DNA from 3 places in the Allobosea sp. RIT-PG3_2 genome. Region 2 is predicted to be linked to each of the others. Evidence: riboswitches for the same ligand, from Rfam matches in the RefSeq annotation. Region 2 holds a riboswitch; each other region holds the start of a gene.

Region 1 (7,305 bases), on a different contig from region 2:
GGCTCTCGGCGGCCCAGAAGATCCCGCTCGGCCCGAGCTACCAGGTTCCGCTCGCGCGGGCCGTGAAGCAGGCAACGGGAATCACCACGATCGCCGTCGGCCTGATCACCGACCCGGAGCAGGCCGAGGCGATCGTCGGCACCGGCGAAGCCGATCTCATCGGGCTGGCGCGCGGCATCCTCTACAATCCGCGCTGGCCCTGGCATGCGGCGGCAGAGCTCGGCGCCAGCGTCAAGGCGCCGAACCAGTATCTGCGCTCTCAGCCGCGACAGTATTCCAAGCTGTTCGCCTGAGTTCGTCTTGCTGCTCCCGGTCATCCCGGACGGAGCGAAACGCAGATCCGGGATCCATGCCTAAAGCTTCTTCGGAAGCACTCCGGCATGGACCCCGGGTCTCCCTCCGGTCGCCCGGGGTGACCGCGTGCGATATCAAGCCCCGTAGAATCGCGAGAAACGCCGAGACATGACCGCCTATTCCGACCTCGCCGCCCATTTCGGCCGCATCGCCGCGCTCTCCAACGCCGTCGGCATCCTGCAATGGGACAATGACACGATGATGCCGAAAGGCGCCGCCGAGACGCGGGCCGAAAGCATGGCGCTGCTGCATGTGATGCGCCACGGCCTGGCGACAGACGCCCGCATCGGCGGCTGGCTCGCGGAGGCCGAAAACGACGGCGGTCTCGGCGCCTGGGAGAAGGCCAACCTGCGCGAGATCCGGCGCGTCTGGACGGTCGACACCGCGCTGCCCGCCGATCTCGTCGAGGCATCGAGCAAGGCGGTCTCGGCCTGCGAGATGCGCTGGCGGCAAGCGCGGGTCGATTCCGATTTCGCGGGGTTGCTGCCCTATCTCGCCGAGGTGCTGAACCTCCAGCGCCAGATCGGCAAGGCCAAGGGCGAGAAGCTCGGCGTCTCGCCCTACGACGCGTTGCTCAACGATTATGAGCCAGGCGGCAGCTCGGCAAAGATCGACGGGCTCTTCGACGATCTCGCCGCCTTCCTGCCCGGCTTCACACAGGAAGCGATGGCGGTGCAGGCGCGCCGGCCGGCACTGCCGGCGCTCGAAGGTCCGTTCGCGACCGAGACACAGCGCGCGCTCGGCCTGCGCCTGATGGCAGCGCTAGGCTACGATTTCGAGCGCGGGCGGCTCGACATCTCGACCCATCCCTTCTGCGGCGGTGCCGACAACGATGTGCGCATCACCACGCGCTACGACGAGGCCGACTTCACCAAGGCGCTGATGGGCGTGCTGCACGAGACCGGCCATGCGCTCTACGAGCAGGGCCGGCCACAGGGCCATATGAACCAGCCGGTCGGCGCCGCGCGCGGCATGAGTATCCATGAAAGCCAGTCGCTGCTGATGGAGATGCAGGCCTGTCGCTCGCGCCAGTTCCTCGCCTTCGCCGCGCCGCTGATGCGCGAGAGCTTCGGTGGCGCCGGCCCCGCCTGGGAGACCGAGGCGATGTGGCACCGTTATACGCGCGTCGAGCCCGGCTTCATCCGCGTCGATGCCGACGAGGTGACCTATCCGGCCCATGTCATCCTGCGCTACCGGCTGGAGAAGGCGCTGATCGCCAACGAGATGCCGCTCGCCGAACTGCCTGCCGCCTGGAACGCCGGGATGAAATCCCTGCTCGGCGTCACCGTGCCCGACGACCGGGTCGGTTGCCTGCAGGATATCCACTGGCCCTCCGGCGGCTGGGGCTATTTCCCGACCTATACGCTCGGCGCGATGACGGCGGCGCAGATCTTCGACGCCGCCTGCCGGGCCGAGCCAGGCATCCTGCCCGGCATCGGCAAGGGCGATTTCAGCCCGCTGGTCGGCTGGCTGCGCGCCAACATCCACGGCAAGGGCTCTCTGCTCCCGACCGACGATCTGCTCACCGAAGCGACGGGCCGGCCGCTCGACGCCTCCGTGTTCAAGGCGCATCTGCGCCGCCGTTATATCGAAGAGGCTTGATCTTTCTGATTTTATTTATTCGAAACAAAGACTTGTCCGCGGCTTCATGCTGATCCGCCATGCCGCTTTCGGGCTTGCATCAAGGGGCCGGAAGCGGGATGTCGGAAACGACCTCCCGCTTCGGTGACCGATCATGACCCAGACCAAGCCCGCCCCCCGCATCGCCATCACCTATTGCTCGATGTGCAACTGGATGCTGCGCTCGGCCTGGCTGGGGCAGGAGTTGCTCTCCACCTTCGGGCAGGATCTCGGCGAGGTCGCGCTGATCCCGCGCACGGGCGGCATCTTCCAGATCACCTATGACGGCGAGCTGATCTGGGACCGCAAGACCGATGGCGGATTCCCGGATTCCAAGGTGCTGAAGCAGCGCGTGCGCGACCGGCTCGACCCCGAGCGCAGCCTCGGCCATGTCGACGGGCACACGATGTCGACGGAAGCGGAGAGCTGAGACTTAGGAATTACGTCGTCATCCCGGCTGCAGCAAAGCGGAGCGCCGGGATCCATCGTAGGGCTCCGCGCTCTACGATGGATCCCGGATCTGCGCTGCTTCGCAGCTTGTCCGGGATGACCGAGTGGTTCCGTGCCATATCCGGAGGCGCAACGGCGCGCCTCTTCAGACCGCGTGCTTCCGCGTCGCCGCCACCCAGGATTTCAACCGCTCCTCGGGATCGGCGTTCAGCGTGATGTCGGTCACGGCTGCCACGATGTCGGCGCCGGCGTCGAAAACGCCCGGCGCGCGTTCCAGCGAAATGCCGCCGATGCCGACCAGCGGCAGGTCGCCGATGCGGCGCTTCCACTCGCCAAGCCGCTCCAGCCCTTGCGGGCCGAAGCGCATCTGCTTGAGGATTGTCGGATAGACCGGGCCGAGCGCGACATAATCCGGCTCCGTCGCCAGCGCGCGCTCCAGCTCGGCCTCGTCATGGCTGCTGACGCCGAGCTTGAGGCCAGCCTTGCGGATCGCGCCGAGATCGGCGGTGTCGAGATCCTCCTGACCGAGATGGAGGAAATCGCAGCCCTCCGCGATGGCGAGCTTCCAGTAGTCGTTGACGACGAGCACGCAGCCAGCTGCCGCGCAGAGCCGCTTGGCGCGAGCGATCTCGCGGGCAACCTCGATTTCGGGCCGATCCTTGACGCGCAATTGCACCAGCTTCACGCCGAGCGGCAGCATCCGCTCCAGCCAGTCGGCGCTGTCGAAGATGGGATAGAACGGATCGAGCTTCATGCGAGACAGGTCTTTCATGCCAGGAAGGCCTTGCCCATGACGGGCGTGGAGGGAGCTGCCATGTCGCGCGCCTCGATCGGCTGCGCCTCGAAAGCGAGCCGGCCTGCGCGGATGGCGAGCGCGAAGGCCTCCGCCATCGCGGCCGGGTCCCCTGCCCTGGCGACGGCCGTGTTGAGCAGGATGCCGTCATAGCCCAGCTCCATCGCCTGCGCGGCATGGGAGGGCAGGCCGATGCCGGCGTCGACGACGAGTGGAATATCCGGGAAATGCTGGCGCATGGTCCGCAGCCCGTACGGGTTGTTGAGCCCCCTGCCCGATCCGATCGGCGCGCCCCAGGGCATCAGCACCTCGCAGCCGGCGTCGAGCAGGCGCCCGCCGATGACGATGTCCTCTGTCGTGTAGGGGAAGACCTTGAAGCCGTCATCGGCGAGGATGCGGGCGGCTTCGACCAGCGCGATCACATCCGGCTGAAGCGTGTCGTCCTCGCCGATGACCTCGAGCTTGATCCAGTCGGTGCCGAAGACCTCGCGGGCCATCTGCGCCGTGGTCACCGCCTCTTTCACCGTGTGGCAGCCCGCTGTGTTCGGCAGCACCTTGACGCCGAGCTCGCGGATGAGCGCCCAGAACGCCTGCCCCGCCGCGCCACCGGACGATTCCCGGCGCAGCGAAACGGTGACGACCTCGACGCCGGAGCGCTTCACCGCCTCGGCGAGGATGGCGGGCGACGGATATTGCGCCGTGCCGAGGAAAAGCGGGTTTTGCGGCTCGAAGCCATAGAAGGATGCCATCTCAGCCTCCCTGCATCGGGGCGACGACCTCGATGCGGTCGCCGTCGTTCAAGATCACTTCAGCGCGCTTGCGAGCCGGCACGAAATCGCCGTTCACCGCCGTCGCGACGATGCGGCCGGCATAGCCGAGCTCGGCCAGCGCCTCGGCCAGCGTCTTCGCGGCGATCTCCTGCGGCGCGCCGTTAAGCAGCAAGGTCATGCAGCATCTCCGGTCGTGATTGCGGGTTCATCACGGCATCCGCCGCCATCCGCGCCATGGCGGGGCTGAGCAGGAAGCCGTGACGGTAGAGCCCGTTGACATGGATCACCCGGCCGCGGCGCGTCAGCCGCGGCAGGTTGTCGGGGAAGGCCGGGCGCGCATCGGTCCCGATCTCGACGACCTCCGCCTCACCGAAGGCGGGATGCAGCGCATAGGCCGCGCCGAGCAGCTCCAGCATCGAGCGGGCCGAGATGCGGCTGCGCTCGCCGCTCTCGATCATCGTCGCGCCGACCATGAAGATGCCGCCGGCCCGCGGAACGATGTAGAGCGGGATGCGCGGATGCAGCAGCCTTACGGGGCGCGACAAGCGGACCTCGTCGCTCTTCAGCAACAGCATCTCGCCCTTGACGCCGCGCAGATCAGGCAGGACGTCGCGCGCCGAAAGCCCCCGACAGTCGAGGACGATCTCGGCATCGAGATCGGCCGGTTCGACCGCGCTGTCGAAATGCACCGCCACGCCCTTTGCAAGGAGGCGTTCGGCCAAGGCCGCGATCGCCTTGCGCGGATCGAGATGCGCCTCGTCAGCGAAGAACAGCCCGCGCGAAAAGCGCCCGGCGAGATCGGGCTCCAGCCCAGCGATCGCCTCGCCATCGATCTCCTCGAAATGGCTGGTGCGCTGGCCGAAGCGGCGCAGCTCCGAGCGATCACGGCTCGGCGCGACGACGAGCGTGCCCCGGCGAACCACCCCGTCCGCGTGCCGCTCCCACCAGCCCGCTGCCTCATGGCCCAGCCGGATCACCGGCTCCTCGGCGCTTTCGCCCTCGCACCAAGGGGCGAGCATGCCGCCGGCATACCATGAGCAGGCTGCGGCACCGATGCGCGGGCCGCGCTCATGGATGGTGACCTGCGCCCCGCGCGCGACCAGTTCGGTGGCGCAGGCAAGGCCAACGACACCGGCGCCGACCACCGCGACGTTCATGTTCCGATAAGGGCTGGATGCAGCCGCCATGCTTTTCCCTGCTCCCGGGAAGGCAGCGGCCAAAGGCGCGAGCAGCTTTGTCTGCGAGCCGAAGACCGTTCCCTTCGCCGGCATTACCCGGATCAGGTGCGATGGGTTGGCGCGACGCGCACCTCTCAGCCTTTCGGCACCCCAACGGACAGACGCAATCTAATAAGCGGATCACCCCGGGGCAAGGCAAACCGACGCAAGACGCCGTTGCAACGAGCGCCGCCTGGAGGGGCGCCGCCCACCTAGCGCTCCCGTGCGAAGGAGTGCTCTGCGCCCTCTGCTGCCAACATGCACAGCGAACCCGAAGGAAGTTGTCGGCAAGGCTTGTCAAAGGGCGCTGCAATCGGGCATAGAGCCTCTCGCCGGAGACGTGGCCGAGAGGCTGAAGGCACTCGTTTGCTAAATGAGCATACCCCACAAGGGTATCGAGGGTTCGAATCCCTCCGTCTCCGCCACTCCCTCTCTAACATCCTGAAATCGCGTATTTACTTCCCGAGTCGCGACGGTTCTAACAAAACTGTCTCACAAAGCGCGCAACGGCCGGCTTTGGAACATCAGGGGCTGCTCGACAGAAAGTCGATGGTCCTGCGTCGTCAATTGATATTGATTCGATAGCCCGACCCGTCGAGCCAAGGTGTGTGATAGAGGCGAAACAGTTCGACGCTGGGCGATCAGCGCAGCAAGCGTTACGAGCTGCATGACAGGCCGCCGGACGGGCGGGTCACACACGCCACGACATTCGCGAGCACTCTCCCCAGAGCCGGACGTCGAGGCGGCTAAAATTCATGGCGACACATCGCTAGTCGCGAGCTAACTTAAAATCATTCCAATGAGAGACCCCTTTCCTCATCGAGCAGCAAACGAGACCCATGCCACTTCGTTCCCTTGTCGAGCCTGAAGAATTCGCCGTGTTGGAAGCAGGTTTCGAAGAGGCGTGGAGCGCGATTGGCAGCGATTCCATCTCGGATCCGCTCATGGTTTCCGCTCAGCGGGAACGTTTGGCTCACATCATCATCGGCCTTTGGAAGTCGGGCACGAGCGACCGAGCTGCACTGGTGTCGGGCGCAGTGCAGCAGTTCTTGGCCGTCGCCGAAGACACGCCGACCCCGTTGGATATTCGCGTCGATGTAACCGAAGATAAGCAAGAACATTGACCGCATGATGTCTCGCCTGCGGCAATAGCCCAAACCGGGTATCAATCGAGAACCCCTCGCCCCTTCAAGTGCCGGTGGGTTGGCCAGCGCGATGAGCGGGCACCTGCTATGATCCACCCTTGCCGCCGCCTAAATCTGTGTGCGCAGAAGGCCTGCCAGCCAGTCGGAGAATCTCTCGCTCATGGGTCTCTGTCGCCATTTGGTTATCGTGTAGGGTGTCGAGCGCTTCAGATCGGACAAGAACATCGCGATCTGATGGCGTGCGAACTCCCGATCGTAGAAATTGATGTTCGCCTCGTCGTTCAGGCGAAGGGCGCGCTCGTCGATGTTGGTGGAGCCTACCGAGGTCCAGACGTCGTCGACGATCACGAGCTTGCAGTGATACATCGTTGGCTCGAATTCATGGATCTTGATGCCGGCCTCGAGCAATTCTCCCCAAAAATGCCGCGATGCTTTCTGGACAAGGCGCGCATCGGTCCTCTCGCCCGGCACGATGATTTCGATGTCCACGCCGCGCTTTCTCGCCTCCAGCAATTGCTGTCGCGTGATCGCGTCAGGAACGAAATAAGGGGTGCCGATCCGGATGCTCTTTTGAGCCGCGGCAAGCGCCGTCATCAGCATGAGATGCATGACGTTGCGTTGATGAGTCGAGCTGACGACGACTTGGGCATCCAGCTGTCCATCGGGTTTGATGGACGGGAAGAACCGGTCTCCCATCAATAACTCGCCTGTTGCCTCGATCCAGTGTTCGGCGAACGCGGCCTGCAATTCCGAAACCGCGGGTCCTTCGAGCCGATAGTGATTGTCGCGCCACTCGGCCGCAGTCCTGGCATCGCCATTCCATTCGTCACCGATACCGACGCCGCCGGTGAACCCGATCCGGCCGTCGACGATGAGGAGCTTCCGGTGTGTCCGGTTGTTGATCCGGTCCAGCGTGCTCCATTTGACGGGACGAAATTTGACCACCTCCACGCCGG
Region 2 (7,305 bases):
CGTTCCGTTAGCGCATGGACAGCCATGAGCCGATCGACGCGCCTCATCCTCGCTTTGGCGGCTGCTTTAGCCGCGATGACCGCCTGTGCGCAGGCGCAGCCCCTGCAATTGCCGGGCGCGCAGCCGTTCAATGCACCGGGCGCGCAACAGGCGGCCCCGCCGCAATCGGGGGCGCCCGCCCAGCCGCGCCCGCAGAGCATGCCGGCGATCAAGATCGCCGGCGAGGATGCGATCCTCGGCAAGGTCCTGCATCGCAACGGCCATCACGGCGAGGCGATCTTCACCAAAACGGCAGGCGGATTCGGGATGAAGCTCAATCTCGACGGCTTCCAGCCCGCCAATCTGGTCGAGCCCTGCGCCGTTTCCTTCGGCGAAAATCCGGTTCCGGTCACGGCATTGGGCCGTCCGGCCGGGGTGCCGCGCTATCGGTTGGAAGCTCCGATCTGCCCGATCGTCTTCGATGTGCTCGACGGCGCCTTCCTCGTCGTGGAGCCGACGGAGCCCTGCGTCGTCGAGGCCGCGCAATGCCGCATCGACCCGCGTGGCCTGTGGGGGCCGGACGCGCGCACAGCCGCCGCCCAGGCCAAGGAGATCGAACGGGCCCGCGGTGCGGCCGAGCGAGCCGTCCGCGAAGGCTACAAGACGTTGACCGCGAAGTCCGACGCGGTCGAGCAGCGCACGATCGCCCGCGAGCAGGCGGGCTTCTCGGCCGAGCGCGAGATGATCTGCCGCGATTTCCAGCGCGAGGGTCAGGTGGGGTTCTGCGCAGCGCGGATCACCGAGGCGCGCGCCGCCGGGCTGCGTGCCCGCCTCGGCCTCAACACCGAGCCCAAGCCGGCCGCCAAGCCGAAGCCGCGCCCGGCAACGCCGAGGCCGGCGCCGCTCTCGCTCACGCCGACGCAGTAGGGTCCCGGCCCATCCGCTTGGCCAATGTCGCTTCGTCGAGCCCGGCGAGAGCGTCGATCAGAAGCATCGCGAAGCTGCCCGGTCCAGCCGCGCGTTCGGCGGCGACTTCGCCCGCGATCCCATAAGCCGTCAGCGCGGCGGCTGCCGCGACGGCGGCATCCGGCTCGACCGCCCGGCAGGCGGCGACCAGCGCGCTCGATGCGCAGCCGAGCCCCGTGACTTTCGTCATCAATTCATGGCCATGGCCGATCGAGAAGCTGCGCCCATCGCCCTCGATGCGGTCGACCTTGCCTGTCGTCACGCGCAGGACGTCATCCGCCCGCCGCATGACGGCATCGAGCGCCGCCATTTCCGTGGCGTTGCCACGCACGGTGACGCCCGGCAAGCGCAGGATCGCCTCGGCCAAACCCAGTCTGAGCGGCGACAGCTCGACGAAAACGGGGTCGAGCACGAGAGGGATGCCGCGTTCGCGCGCGACACCGACGAGCTTTGGGATGGCGCGCTCGCCCTCCGGGCTGATCGTGCCGAGATTGATCAGGATCGCGCCGGCCCCGGCGGCGACGGCCGCGACCTCGTCGGGATGACCGGCCATCGAGGGCACGGCCCCGAAGGCGAGCAGCATGTTGGCGGTGACGTTCTGCGCCACCGTATTGGTCAGGCAATGGATGCGCGGGCGGCGCTTGGCCACCCGCGCGAGGATCGACGCGACCTGCGCCGCGTCGAGACTATCGTTCTCGCTGCTCATTCCGCCGCTGGTAGATAGATGCTGCCGCCCTTGTCGAGGAATTCCTTCGACTTGGCGGCCATGCCGTCTGCTGCCATCGCTTCGAGATTGGCGCGCTCATTGTCGCTCATCGCCAGAACCTCGGCGCGCAGGTCCTGCGTGATCTTCATCGAGCAGAACTTCGGCCCGCACATCGAGCAGAAATGCGCGACCTTATGAGCGTCCTTCGGCAAGGTCTCGTCGTGGTAGGCGCGCGCCGTGTCGGGATCAAGCGCGAGATTGAACTGGTCCTCCCAGCGGAAGTCGAAGCGGGCGCGGGAGAGCGCATCGTCCCTGATCTTCGCGGCCGGATGGCCCTTGGCGAGGTCGGCGGCGTGCGCCGCGATCCGATAGGTGATGACGCCGGTCTTGACGTCGTCGCGGTCGGGCAGGCCGAGATGCTCCTTCGGCGTGACGTAGCAGAGCATGGCGCAGCCATACCAGCCGATCATCGCCGCGCCGATGCCGGAGGTGATGTGGTCGTAGCCCGGCGCGATATCGGTGGTCAGCGGTCCCAGCGTGTAGAAGGGCGCCTCGCCGCATTCACGGAGCTGCTTGTCCATGTTCTCCTTGATCTTGTGCATCGGCACGTGGCCGGGGCCCTCGATCATGACCTGACAGCCCTTGTCCCAGGCGATCTTGGTGAGCTCGCCCAGCGTCTCCAGCTCGGCGAACTGGGCGCGGTCGTTGGCGTCGGCGATCGAACCGGGGCGCAATCCGTCGCCGAGCGAGAACGAGACGTCGTATTTGCGCATGATCTCGCAGATCTCGTCGAAACGCTCGTAGAGGAAGCTCTCGCGGTGATGCGCCAGGCACCAGCGCGCCATGATCGAGCCGCCGCGCGAGACGATGCCGGTGACGCGGGATGCCGTCAGCGGAACATAGGGCAATCTCACGCCGGCGTGGATGGTGAAGTAGTCGACGCCCTGCTCGGCCTGCTCGACCAGCGTGTCCTTGAACACCTCCCAGTCGAGCTTGATCGGATCGCCGCCGACCTTCTCCAGCGCCTGATAGATCGGCACCGTGCCGATGGGGACCGGCGAATTGCGCAGGATCCAGGAGCGGATGTTGTGGATGTTGCGGCCGGTCGACAGGTCCATGACGGTGTCGGCGCCCCAGCGTATCGCCCAGACCAGCTTCTCGACCTCCTCGGCCGCGCCCGAGGTCACGGCGGAATTGCCGATATTGGCGTTGATCTTGACCAGGAAGTTGCGGCCGATCGCTATCGGCTCCAGCTCGGGGTGGTTGATGTTGGCCGGGATGATGGCGCGGCCGCGCGCGATCTCCTCGCGGACGAATTCGGGCGTGACGAATTCCGGCACCGAGGCGCCGAAGCTCTCGCCATCGGCATGGCGCTCCCTGGCACCTTCCAGCATGGCGGCGCGGCCGAGATTCTCGCGATGGGCGACATAGATCATCTCGGGCGTGACGATGCCGGCCTTCGCGAACTCGTATTGCGTCGTCATCTGGCCCGGCTTCGCCTCGAGGATCGGGCGCGCGGCCGGGCAGGCGGGAACGAGCTGCGCCTCGCTGATATGGCCGTTATCGGCGGCCGTGACTGTGCGGCCGGGCACGGTCTGGAAGCCGCGCGCATCGAGCCAAGCGCGGCGCGGCTGGGCCAGGCCGGCATTCAGGTCGATTCGGGCGTCGGTCTCGGTGAACGGGCCGGAGGGATCGTAGATCCGCACCGGCGGCTCGGCATCGGTGGTCAGCATGACCTCGCGAAAGGGCACGCGCATCTCCGGATGATCCGGCGGCGCGACATAGATCTTGCGCGAACCGATGATCGGGCCGGTCGTCACACTTTGCGGCGCGGCCTTGACGCTGTTCTTCAGGGTTTTGGTGTGGGCATTCATGAGGATCTCCTCCTTGATACAGGTCAGGAGATCCGGGCTTGAAAGCGGTCCAGTCGCTGTCTGCGGGCACGATTCGACTCTAACCCGCGTTCCAGTCCCTCCGCCGGTATGACCCGGATCAGGTTCGATGGGTTCGGCGGTCAGGCCATCTCAGCTCTTGCGAGCACCCCTCGGAACAGCACCGAGGTTAGGCGTAGCGCCGCCGCTTGGCAACGGGCTGCGTGACGAACGATTGGAGGATGGAAGTGGATCAGGCCGTCAGGTCGACCAGGGCGCCCTGCCCGGCCGGAAGCGTCGCCTGTATCTGTTCGACGCTCTGCTGGAGCATGGCGACGAGGCCCTGATCGGCCTGCGCGTTCTGTTTGATCATCTCGACGGACAGTGCGTGCTGCGTCGAGGCGGTCTGCATCGTGACGATGCTGCGGGCAAGGGAAACGGCGTCGCTCATACGGCGACGCTAGTTCGCCGACCTTGCCAAATCCTGAACGGCCCCGCTCAGGGCGCGCTGATCGACGGCACCGGGCGCGGCATCGGCGGGTCGCGATTTGGCTGCGGCGCCGCCTGTGCGCGGTCGTCGCGCGGGGCGCGGATTTCCGTGCGCGGCACGGGCCTCTCACTGGCTGGCGCGCGAACGGCCTCGCCTGCGCGAGGAGCCAGCGGCACACCCGGCGCCCGCTGCTTCACGGCGGCAGGAGCACTCTGAGCCAGTGCCGGAAGCGCCGCAAACGAGCCCGCCATCATCAGGCCGGCATCACCAGATCAAGCTTTTTCATGACTGAACCTCCCTTCGGCTTGTCCTCCGGGAGATGAAACCGCCGCAGAAGGCGGCAGTTCCCTGCGTCCAGGTAAGAACGGGGCCGCTCGTCGAGCAGCCCCGTTCCCATCGTCACTGGTTCTGGCCGCTGAGCAGCGGCGTGATGCGCCGCAGCGTCACGCGCCGGTTCTCGCGTGCCGCGTCCTGCGTGTTGATCTTCAGATACTGCTCGCCATAGCCCTGCGTCGTCAGGTTCTCCGGCGGGATCTGGAAATCGCGCGTCAGGATCTCGGCGACGGACTGCGCGCGGCGATCCGAGAGCGAGAGATTATCGACATCGGCGCCGACGGCGTCGGTATGTCCCTCGACGAGGAAGACCTCGTTGGGCGCGCGCTGCAGGGCGCGCCGGACGGAGTCCGCGATCACGGACAGGCGCTGCGCCTGTTCGGGCGCGATCTGCCAGGAACCGGTGTCGAAGGTGATCGTGTCGATGTCGACGCTGCGCATGCGGGCGCGCAGATCCGGCGAGTAGCGGACCTCGTCCAGCGTGTAGCGACGCGGGATCGCGGCGATCGGCGGCGCCGTGATCGTCTCGTAGATCAGCGCCTCGTCGGCCTGATCGGCATCGACGATATAGCGCTCGCGCGGGATCGGCAGCGGCGGCGCCGGCAGCACGACGACATCGTCGGCGAAACGGCCGGGACGGTCGCGCAGCGTGTTGTCGATGATGATCACCTCGCGATTGTCGCGGTCGATGCGGGTGCGGCGGATCAGACGGCCCTCCTCGTCCGTGACGGTGACGATGCGCGTGCCGTCGGGGCGCTCGAAGACCATGCGGTTCTCGTCGCCGCGGCGCTCGGAGCGGCCCTGCCAACCGAGATCGCGGAAACGCTGATCCTCGTCGCGGCGGATGATGGCGCGGCCGTCATCGTCGCGGATGATGGTGCGGCCGGGCTCGCGGATGATGGTGACGTCACCCTCGCGGCGCTCCTCGCGGCGGCTGCGGATATCCTCGAAGCGCTGCGCGCCCTGCGTCGCCATGATGCCGCCGATGACGCCGGCGCCGAGGCCGATCGCACCTGCGACGCCGGGCGAGATGCCGCCGCGACGACCTTCGCGCTGGGGCGGCTGAGTCGGGAAAGCCCCACCGGCGGGCGGCTGACCTGGAGCAATGCCGGGCTGAACAGGGGCGGGAGCAACACCCGGTTGTGCAGCGGATGGCGGCGCTCCGGGCGCGGGACGTCCCGGCGCGGCACCAGCGGGCGGAATCGGGGCTGTGGCGCCGGGCTGGGCCGGAGCACCCGGAGCCGCCGCCGGAGGCGCTCCCGGAGCGGGGCGCGGCGGCTGAACCGGAGCCGCACCCGCGGGCGGAGTCGGAGCGGTTGCGCCCGGTTGCGCAGGGGCGGCGGGACCGCCGGGCGCTGCGGCCGGAGGCGCCACGGGCTGCGGTGCTGCGGCCGGCGGACGGGCTTGGGGCGGCGCAGCCGAGGGTGGCACGGCCGGGCCGCCACGCGGAACGGCCGAAGGCGCAGCTCCGGCACCCGGCTGAGCCGGCGCGGGAGCGGCAGCCGGCGGCGTTCCCGGCGTCGGGCGCGGCTGCCCGGCGGGAGCGGAGGGTGCGGTGCCGGGCTGCGGCGCAGCCGCCGGAGGACGAGGCTGAGATGGAGCTGCCGAGGGAGGCACGGCCGGGCCACCGCGCGGAACGGCCGATGGCGGGGAGCCCGGCTGGGCGGGAGCAGGAGGCGGAGCCGCTTGCGGGCGCTGGCCGGGCTGTGCGCCAGGAGCGGAGGCCGGCGGTGCAGGCGGCTGGGAAGGCGCGGCGCGCGGCGGCGTCGGCACGGTAGGTTCGGCCGGCGGTCGCGGTGGCGTCGGGCGCGCTGCCGGAGGCTGGCCGGGTGCGGGCGCCATGTTCGGGGCGGGACGCGGCTGCGCCGGAGCCTCGCTCGGCATGGCCGGGCGTTGCGGCTGCGGACGGGCGGCCGGCGGCTCGGCGCGCGGCTGGGGAGCGGCGGGTGGCGGCGGCGCGGGGATGGCGGGCGGCTGCGGCGGGCGCGGCGCTTGAGGCGCGCCGGGAACCGCTGGGCGCTCCGGCCCGCGCTGGCCCGGCTGCGCTCCCGGTGGACGCGGCTCCTGCGGCCGCTGGCGCGGCCCGCGCCCGGGCTCTTCGTCGCCGGGAGCCGGGGCCTGGACGAGTTGCAGCCCGGCTTGAGCGAAGGCTTGTCCGGCCTGCGAAAGGACGAGGGCAGGCAGGACGGTCCCGACCAGCAACCAGCTTTTCGTGCGCATTACAATTCCCGTCATTCGTTTCAACTTGGGGGTATCAGGCCGTTGGCGGCCTGAACCCGCGATGAAGCGAAAACGGCGAGAATCGGGCAATGGTTCCGGCCTTGCAGGCCTCAGAGACCAGCCTGCGCCTTCACATAGGCCGCGATCTCGGCATGGCTCGCGAACCAGCAATCGCCCTTCGCCTTGGCGAGCTGGATCAGCTCCTCGAGGATCCAGAGGCGCGAGCGATAGGTGATGACATGCGGATGCATGGTCAGCAGAAAGAGCCCGCCATCGGCATAAGCTCCCTCGAATTCGCGGCGGAAGATATCGAAGACCGCTTCGGGTGGCGTATAGGGCCGAAGCGCCTGAAAGCGGTTCATGTTGAAGTAGACCGCGTCGTCGCGAATCCACTCGACCGGCAATTCGACCATACCGGTCGCCTCGCCCTTCTCGACGATCTCGTAGGGGTCGTCGTCTGCGAAGAGCGAGGAATCGTAGAGCAGGCCAAGCTCACGCTCGACGGCGAGCGTCACCTCCGAGAAATCCCAGGACGGTGTGCGCATGCCGACCGGCCTGACGCCGGTGATCTTTTCCAGCGTATCGGCCGAGCGCAGGTGCAGTTCGCGCTCATCCGCCGGCGGCACCGCCGTGTTCACCTCGTGAATCCAGCCATGGAGGCCGATCTCATGGCCTTCGCCGACGATGCGGCGCTGCTCATCGGGATAGAGCAGCGCCGTGACGGCCGGCACGAAGAAGCT
Region 3 (7,305 bases), on a different contig from region 2:
GCATCCCGCCGAGCGCCGGCAGCGTCCGTCTCGCGGGGGAGGACATCACCGCGCTCGGCGCCGTCAAGCGCGTCAGGCGCGGGCTCGTCCGCACCTTCCAGGTCACGCGCCTCTTCCCGGACATGACGCCCGAAGAGCACGTCGTCATGACCATCCTGCAGCGGCTCGGCCGCGCGACGCGCATCTTCGCCCGCTTCCATGGCGATTCCGAAGCCCGCGACGAGGCCGCCGACATTCTCGCGACGCTCGGGCTCACCGAGGTCTCCGGCCGCAAGGTCGCCACCATCGCCTATGGCCAGCAGCGCCTGCTCGAGATCGCGATCGCGCTGGCGCAGCGCCCGAAGGTGCTGCTGCTCGACGAGCCGGCGGCCGGCGTACCCTCCGCCGACACCCCACGCATCGAGGAGGCGCTGGCCCGTCTGCCGCCCTCGCTCGCCGTGCTGATGATCGAGCACGACATGGACCTCGTCTTCCGCTTCGCGAAGCGGGTCGTGGTGCTGGCGGCGGGCGAGCTCATCTTCCAGGGCCTGCCGGCCGACGTCGCCAGGGATCCCAAGGTCCGTGAAGCCTATCTCGGGAACTACGCGCATGCCGGCAGCCACGCTTGACGTCCGCGCCCTGAGCGCCGGCTACGGCCAGACCCATGTGCTGGAGGATGTCTCGTTCTCCGTGCCCGCAGGCGGACGCCTCTCCATTCTTGGCCGCAATGGCATGGGCAAGACCACGCTGATGGCGAGCCTGATGGGGCTGGCGCGCCGCTATGCCGGCAGCATCAGCCTCGGCGGAGCCGACATCACAGCGCTTGGCACCGCCGCCCGCGCCCATAGCGGCATCGGCCTCGTCCCCCAGACCCGCGAAATCTTCAGGGGCCTGACGGTGGAGGAGAACCTCTTCGCCGGGCTCAAGGGTCGCCCCCGCAGCGCGATCGAGGAGGCCTATGCGCTGTTTCCGCGCCTGCAGGAACGCCGGCGCAATCTCGGCTCCCAACTCTCGGGCGGCGAGCAGCAGATGCTGGCGACGGCGCGCACCATCCTAGGCCAGCCCTCGGTGCTGCTGCTCGACGAGCCGCTGGAGGGCTTGGCACCGGTCATCTGCGACATGCTGATGGAGGCTTTCACCCGGCTCGCCGGCAGCGGCGCGATGACGATCCTCTTCGTCGAGCAGCGCTTGGAGAGCGCCCTCGACTTTGCCGAGGATGTCATTGTCCTCGAACGCGGACGGATCGTCTGGTCGGGCAAGCCGGCCGCGCTACGCGCCGATGCCGAGGTGCTCGAACGCTATGTGGGTGTCGGCGGGCTGCACTGAGCCGCTGAAGCCTCACACCACCAGATCGCGCTCCGGCACAGGCTCGCCGCGCGAAACGCGCGCCATGTTGTCGAACATGCGCTTCACGGTCGGCGCGAAATTATCGGCGGCCATCGCGGCGAGATGCGGCGTCACCACGAGATTGTCGAGGGTCAGAAGCTCGCTGTCGGCCGGCAGCGGCTCGATCGAGAACACGTCCATCGCCGCGCCGGCAATCTCCCGCGCCCGGAGCGCCGCGACAAGATCGGCCTCGTTGACCACGCCGCCACGCGCGACATTGACCAGCACCGCCGTCTTCTTCATCGCCTTGAACGCTGCCGCATCGATCAGATTGGTCGTCTCCGGCGTCAGCGGGCAATGCAGCGAGACCATGTCGGACTGCGCCAGAATGTCCGGCAGCGATGCATGCCGGACGCCGAGCGCCGCTTCCGCCTCGGCGTCGAGCGGCTGGCGCTTGCTGTAGAGGATCGTGCAGCCGAAGCCCTTGAGCAGCTTCGCCAGATTCTGGCCGATCGCGCCGAAGCCGACGATGCCGACCGTCTTGCCCGAGAGCATGAAGGGATCGCCCGGCAGTTTGCCGGTCGCCCAATGCCCCTGCTTCAGCTCGGCATGGCCATAGCCGATGAAGCGCAGCGCCGAGAGCGCCAGCCCGAGCGCGAATTCGGCCACCGGCACGGAATTGGAGCCGGTGGTGCGCGCCACGGTGATGCCGAGATCCTTTGCGGCGGCAATGTCGATATTGTCGTAGCCGACGCCCCATTTATGCAGCAGCTTCAGCTTCCTCGCTGCGCCCAGCACCTCCCGCGAGACGCCGACCTGGCCCGAGATCGCGTAATCGGCCTCGGCGATGATCTGCTTCATATGATCGTCGCCGCGCGCCGTGCCGTGGGTGAACACGAAGCCGGGCGGGAGCAGCGCCCGCATGCGCTCGGCGCGCTCGGGGCTGGTCATGTCGAGGAGGACGATGGTCTCGGGCATTGAATTTTCCGGGAATACGGTCAGATGGTGAAGCGTGCGCCGGCACGGGCAAGCCCGCCCGAGATGGCAACCGGCGTGCCATCGGCGCGCCAGCAGGCGGCCCCGGTCAGCGTGCCATCCGCATTGAAGGCGATGGCGTTCATGCCGCCTGCGACGCGCGGCGAGCGCACGACGCGATGGCCGCGTGCCGCGAGTTCCTGTGCCACCGCCTCGGGGATGGCTTCCTCGAGTTCAAGCACGCCGCCCTCGGTCCAGACGCGCGGCGCCTCGACCGCCTCCTGCAAGGTCATGCGATGGTCGATCAGGTTGACGATCGCCTGCAATGCGGAGGGAAAGATGCGCAGCGCCCCCGGCAGGCCGAGCGCGAAAGCGATTTTCCCGCCCTTCAGCGCCATCATCGGCGCCATCGAGGTGAAAACCCGCTTGCCTGGCGCGATCGAAAGCGCCCGGCCGGGATGCGGATCGAAGTTGAACATGTAGTTGTTGGCGATCATCCCGGTGCCGGGAATCTGGACGCAGGCGCCGAACAGCCCGTTGATCGTCTGCGTCGCGCTGACGACGTTGCCCTGTGCATCGGCCACGGTGACATGGGTCGTATCGGCGGATTCGCCGCCTGACAGTCCGGCCGTCCAGCTCTTCGCCTCGCCCACCGCGATCAGGGCGCGGCGCTCGTCGGCATAGGCCTTGTCGATCAACTTATTGACCGGGACCTTGACGAAGGCCGGATCGGCCGTCGCCACTGCCCGGTCGGCGAAGGCGATCTTCAGCGCCTCGGCCAGCAGATGCACCGCGTCCGTCGAGCCGAAGCCGAGCGCGCCGATATCGTAGCCTTCGAGGATGTTGAGCATCTGCGTGATGTGCACGCCGGAGGAGGAAGGCGGCGGCGGGCCGACGATCTCATAGCCGCGATAGGAGCCACGGATCGGCTCGCGCAATTCGATGCTGTAATTGGCGAGATCGGTCTGATCGATCAGCCCGGCATGGGCAGCCATGTAGTCGGTCAGCGCCCTTCCGAGCCGCCCGCCATAGAGTGCCTGCGGCCCTTCTGCCGCGATCAGCCTCAGGCTCGCGGCATAGTCTGACTGGACCAGCCTTGTGCCGGGCTGGAGCGGCTGGCCGCCCGGCAGCAGCATTGCCGCAAGGCCGGGATCTTCAGCGAGATCGGCGGCGTTGTCGGTGATGCAGTTCGAGAGATAGGGCGTGACGACGAAGCCCTGCTCGGCCAGCCCGATGGCCGGCTGCAGCACCTCTGCCAGCGGCAACGTGCCGAAACGGGCGAGCGCCTCGCACCACCCCTTCAACGCGCCGGGAACCGCGACCGCCTTGGCCCCGATCAAATTCTCCCGGTCGCGCGTATCGCGCTGCTTGCCGATCTCGTCTGAGAGGCAATCGTACATGTCCGCCGTCGCATGGCCCGGCGCTGTCGAGAGATTGTCGATCACGACATGGCGGCCATCGACGAGGCGGATATGGCTCAGGCCGCCGCCGAGGATGCCGACCATCATCGGTTCCACCACCGTCAACGCGAACAGCGAGGCGACCGCGGCGTCGATCGCATTGCCACCGGCTAGCAGCATCTGCGCGCCCGCCGCCGAGGCGAGCGGATGATTGGTGACGACCATCCCGCGCGAGCCGGTGGCCGGCTTCTTCTCGCAGGTGAAAGAGGCGATGCGGGGCGGCGGAGCGGAAACGTTCATGGGCGGCACATCAACGCTTTTGCGGCCCGACGTCGAGCCTCTTCTTCGGCATGCGCGCCATGTTCGGGCCACTCACCCACAATCGGCGGCCTTGTGCCGGCAACGCTTGACAAGGCAGGGGCCGAGGCCCCACCTAAACCCTGTTCCCAGGGGGGCCTCGCTAGGAGGCTGAGATTCCGCCCGCGGGGCTTTCGAGCTCGGCAACGCGGTGACCCTCCGAACCTGATCCGGATCATACCGGCGTAGGGATGCGGGACAGGCGGCCATCGAGGCCCCGATTCCAGCTGCGCATGTGGTCCTCATCGCGATCGATTCCGTCCGGGCAAGCCGGCGGGTCGGGCAGGAGCGGGCTTAAGATGACGCAAGCCGAGATCATCGACGCGCTGTTGGCGTTCATCGCGCTCCCCGATGCGTCGGATGCCGAATTCGAGGCGATGGCGCTGAAGGTCTTCGCGTATCAGTTCCGCAACAACGAGCCCTACAAGCGCTTCTGCCTGCAGCGCGGCCGCACGCCGCTCTCGGTCAGGCGCTGGCGCGACATCCCGGCCGTGCCGATCACCGCCTTCAAGGACCTGACGCTGAGCTGCAGCCCGCCGGAAGCGGCCGAGCGCGTTTTCATGACCAGCGGCACGACGCAAGGGATACGCGGCCGCAGCTACCACCCGACGCTCGCCGTCTGGAGCCGCTCGATGCTGGTGAACTTCCGTGAGCGTTTCATGCGGGGCCGCGAGCGCATCCGCATGGGCATCCTCTTCCCCGACGAAACCACCCTGCCGAACTCCTCGCTCGCGCATTATCTCGGGCTCGCCCGACGCGAATGCGGCACGCCCGATTCGGAGGTGTTCGTCGGCTCGTCGGGTCTCGACCTCGACGGCCTTTTGTCGGCGCTGGAGCAAGCGGAGAAGAGCGGCGAGCCCTATGCCCTGCTCGGGGCGAGCTATTCCTTCGTTCCGGTGCTGGACGCGCTCGCGGCGAACGGCCGGCGCTTCGCCCTGCCCGAAGGCAGCCGCATCCTCGACACCGGCGGCTTCAAGGGCCAATCGCGCGAGCCGGGACCCGACGAGTTCTATGACGGTCTTAGCCTCGCTTTTGGCGTGCCGCGCTCGGCCTGCATCAACATGTACGGGATGACCGAGCTGAGCTCCCAGCTCTATGACGACGGCAATGCCGTCTGCCCCTCGATCAAATCCGGCCCGCACTGGATTCGCAGCCGCGTCGTCGATCCGCTGACCGGCACCGACCTGCCCGAGGGCGAGCGTGGCGTGATCGTCCATCACGACCTCGCGCATTTCAACTGCGTCTCGGCGATCCTGACCGAGGACGCCGGCGAGATCGTCCCGGGCGGATTCAAGCTGCTCGGCCGGGTCGATGGCGAGGCCTCGAAGGGCTGCTCGGTCGCGGTCGCCGAATTCCTGGCCGCAGCGCGAGGCTGATAGGGTGATCGAATATGCGGGCCATCTGCCGGGCCTGAATCGCGAGGCGCTGCGCTGGCGAGAAATCAGCCACAGCGCCTGGGGCGAGAGCGCAACCATCGCGCTGCCGGAGCTGGACGAGGCTCAGGCGGCTGCTCTCTGCGACCATGTGCGCGACAACGCCCGCATGCGGCTGAGGACGATGCCGGTCGCGCGCATCGTCGCTGCGATCGACGCCGTCATCGCGCGCCTGCTCCACCGCGAGCATCCGCTGCGGCGCAAGGCCGAGCATCTCCTGCCGATCGTCACCGGTTACGACCGCGAGACGGTGCGTCTCGGCCTCACGAGTTATCTGAAAACCTTCCGGCGCCCGCAGCTCCTGCGCTTCCTGGCCGAGGATTTCGCCAATCCCGCCATGCTCGACGGCTTCCAGCCGACGCCCAAGGGCGGCTACCTGCGCGCCCGCGGCCCGGAGCTGCTGCTGCATGTCTGGGCCGGCAATGTGCCGGCGCTTTCGCTCTGGAGCCTGATTTGCGGGCTGTTGGTCAAGGCCGGCACGATCGGCAAACTCGCCTCGGCCGAGCCGCTGACGGCGGGCTGGTTCGCTAGCCTGATCGCCGAGATCGACCCCGAACTCGGCGAATGCCTCGCCATTACCTGGTGGAAGGGCGGCGAAGCACCGGCCGAACCCGTTTTTCTGCGCGCGGCCGACACCGTGATGGCCTATGGCGGCAACGATACGCTTACGGCGCTGCGCGCCAAGCTGCCGATCACCACGCGCTTCCTGCCGCATGGCCACAAGATCGGCTTCGGGGTCGTCGCGCGCGAGGCGCTCGATAGCCGCAAGGCACCCGCGCTGGCCCGCCTCGCCGCTCATGACGTCGCCCGCTACGAGCAGCAGGGCTGCTATTCCCCGCAGATGCTTTTCGTCGAGCGCGGCGGGCGGGTCAGCCCCGCAGAATTCGCTCGCCATGTCGCGCAGGAACTCGCCGCCCTCGCCCATCGCCACCCCCGTCGCGCGCTTTCGCCGGCCGAATCCGCCTCCATCACGGCTTGGCGCAGCGCGCAGGAGATGGGCGCACTGAAAGGCGCCGCAGAACTCCTTGGCGAGCCCACCGATTCGTGGAGCGTCGCCCATGTCGAGACGCCCGAGGACCTGAGTCCGACAGGCCTCAACCGCACGCTCAAACTGGTTTCGGTCGACAGCCTCGACGAGATCCCGGCCCTCATCGCGCCCTATCGCAACTTCCTGCAGACGGCCGGGGTAGCCGCCGCGCCGGAGAGGTTGTTCCGGCTCGCGGAGCAGTTGGCTGAGGTTGGCGTCACCCGCATCGCCCCGTTCGACCGCATGACCGCCCCGGAAGCCGGCTGGCATCATGACGGGCGCTTCAGCCTGCTCGACTTGATCACCCTGACCGAGATCGAGCACGGCGCGGAAACCGCGGCAGAAGGGTTCGCGCCCTATGTCGACTGACCCCGCCACCCCCGGCTTCGTCGCGATCGAGCGGGTCGCCTTCCGTTATGACGCGGGCGGCCCGGCCATCGTCGATGGCGTCGACTGGGTCATCCCGCGCGGCGAGATCCATTGCCTGCTCGGCCGCAGCGGCTGCGGCAAGACCACGCTGCTCAAGCTCGCCGCCGGCCTGCTCGTGCCAAGCGAGGGCGCCATCCGCATTGGCGGCGAGGCGCTGCATGGCCCGAGCCTCCGCGCCGGCTTCGTCTTCCAGGCCCCGACCCTGCTCGACTGGCTGAGCGCTCTCGACAATGTCCTGCTGCCGATCTCGCTGAAGCGCCGTCCGACCGTCACCGATAAGGATGCTGCGTTCGACCTGCTTGAGCGTGTCGGCCTCGCAGATTTCTCTAGCCGCCGCCCCACCGAACTCTCTGGTGGCCAGCAGAGCCGCGTCGCCGTC

The links. Region 2 has a riboswitch for thiamine pyrophosphate ahead of thiC (phosphomethylpyrimidine synthase ThiC). Riboswitches for the same ligand answer to the same signal wherever they lie in the genome.
Region 1: it holds a riboswitch for thiamine pyrophosphate, as region 2 does, so the genes downstream of both, thiO (glycine oxidase ThiO) here and thiC (phosphomethylpyrimidine synthase ThiC) in region 2, are expected to answer to the same signal.
Region 3: it holds a riboswitch for thiamine pyrophosphate, as region 2 does, so the genes downstream of both, AC2FAN_RS15355 (LuxE/PaaK family acyltransferase) here and thiC (phosphomethylpyrimidine synthase ThiC) in region 2, are expected to answer to the same signal.

The regions. Positions count from the first base shown of each region.
Region 1 covers NZ_JBXWCA010000001.1:863,648-870,952, forward strand. The annotation lists gene AC2FAN_RS03885 (NADH:flavin oxidoreductase/NADH oxidase) at 1-293, shown strand, start outside; gene AC2FAN_RS03890 (carboxypeptidase M32) at 463-1,956, shown strand; gene AC2FAN_RS03895 (Rdx family protein) at 2,090-2,404, shown strand; gene AC2FAN_RS03900 (thiamine phosphate synthase) at 2,570-3,178, opposite strand; gene AC2FAN_RS03905 (thiazole synthase) at 3,193-3,966, opposite strand; gene thiS (sulfur carrier protein ThiS) at 3,968-4,165, opposite strand; gene thiO (glycine oxidase ThiO) at 4,149-5,144, opposite strand; TPP riboswitch at 5,227-5,328, opposite strand; tRNA gene AC2FAN_RS03920 (tRNA-Ser) at 5,539-5,629, shown strand; gene AC2FAN_RS03925 (hypothetical protein) at 6,044-6,328, shown strand; gene cls (cardiolipin synthase) at 6,458-7,305, opposite strand, start outside.
Region 2 covers NZ_JBXWCA010000002.1:676,278-683,582, forward strand. The annotation lists gene AC2FAN_RS08780 (hypothetical protein) at 25-906, shown strand; gene AC2FAN_RS08785 (hydroxyethylthiazole kinase) at 890-1,651, opposite strand; gene thiC (phosphomethylpyrimidine synthase ThiC) at 1,648-3,525, opposite strand; TPP riboswitch at 3,603-3,706, opposite strand; gene AC2FAN_RS08795 (hypothetical protein) at 3,776-3,973, opposite strand; gene AC2FAN_RS08800 (OmpA family protein) at 4,412-5,320, opposite strand; gene AC2FAN_RS08805 (hypothetical protein) at 6,186-6,341, shown strand; gene AC2FAN_RS08810 (polysaccharide deacetylase family protein) at 6,676-7,305, opposite strand, start outside.
Region 3 covers NZ_JBXWCA010000004.1:437,110-444,414, reverse strand. The annotation lists gene AC2FAN_RS15375 (ABC transporter ATP-binding protein) at 1-608, shown strand, start outside; gene AC2FAN_RS15370 (ABC transporter ATP-binding protein) at 589-1,305, shown strand; gene AC2FAN_RS15365 (2-hydroxyacid dehydrogenase) at 1,318-2,283, opposite strand; gene ggt (gamma-glutamyltransferase) at 2,304-3,980, opposite strand; TPP riboswitch at 4,119-4,247, shown strand; gene AC2FAN_RS15355 (LuxE/PaaK family acyltransferase) at 4,337-5,413, shown strand; gene AC2FAN_RS15350 (acyl-CoA reductase) at 5,418-6,866, shown strand; gene AC2FAN_RS15345 (ABC transporter ATP-binding protein) at 6,856-7,305, shown strand, end outside.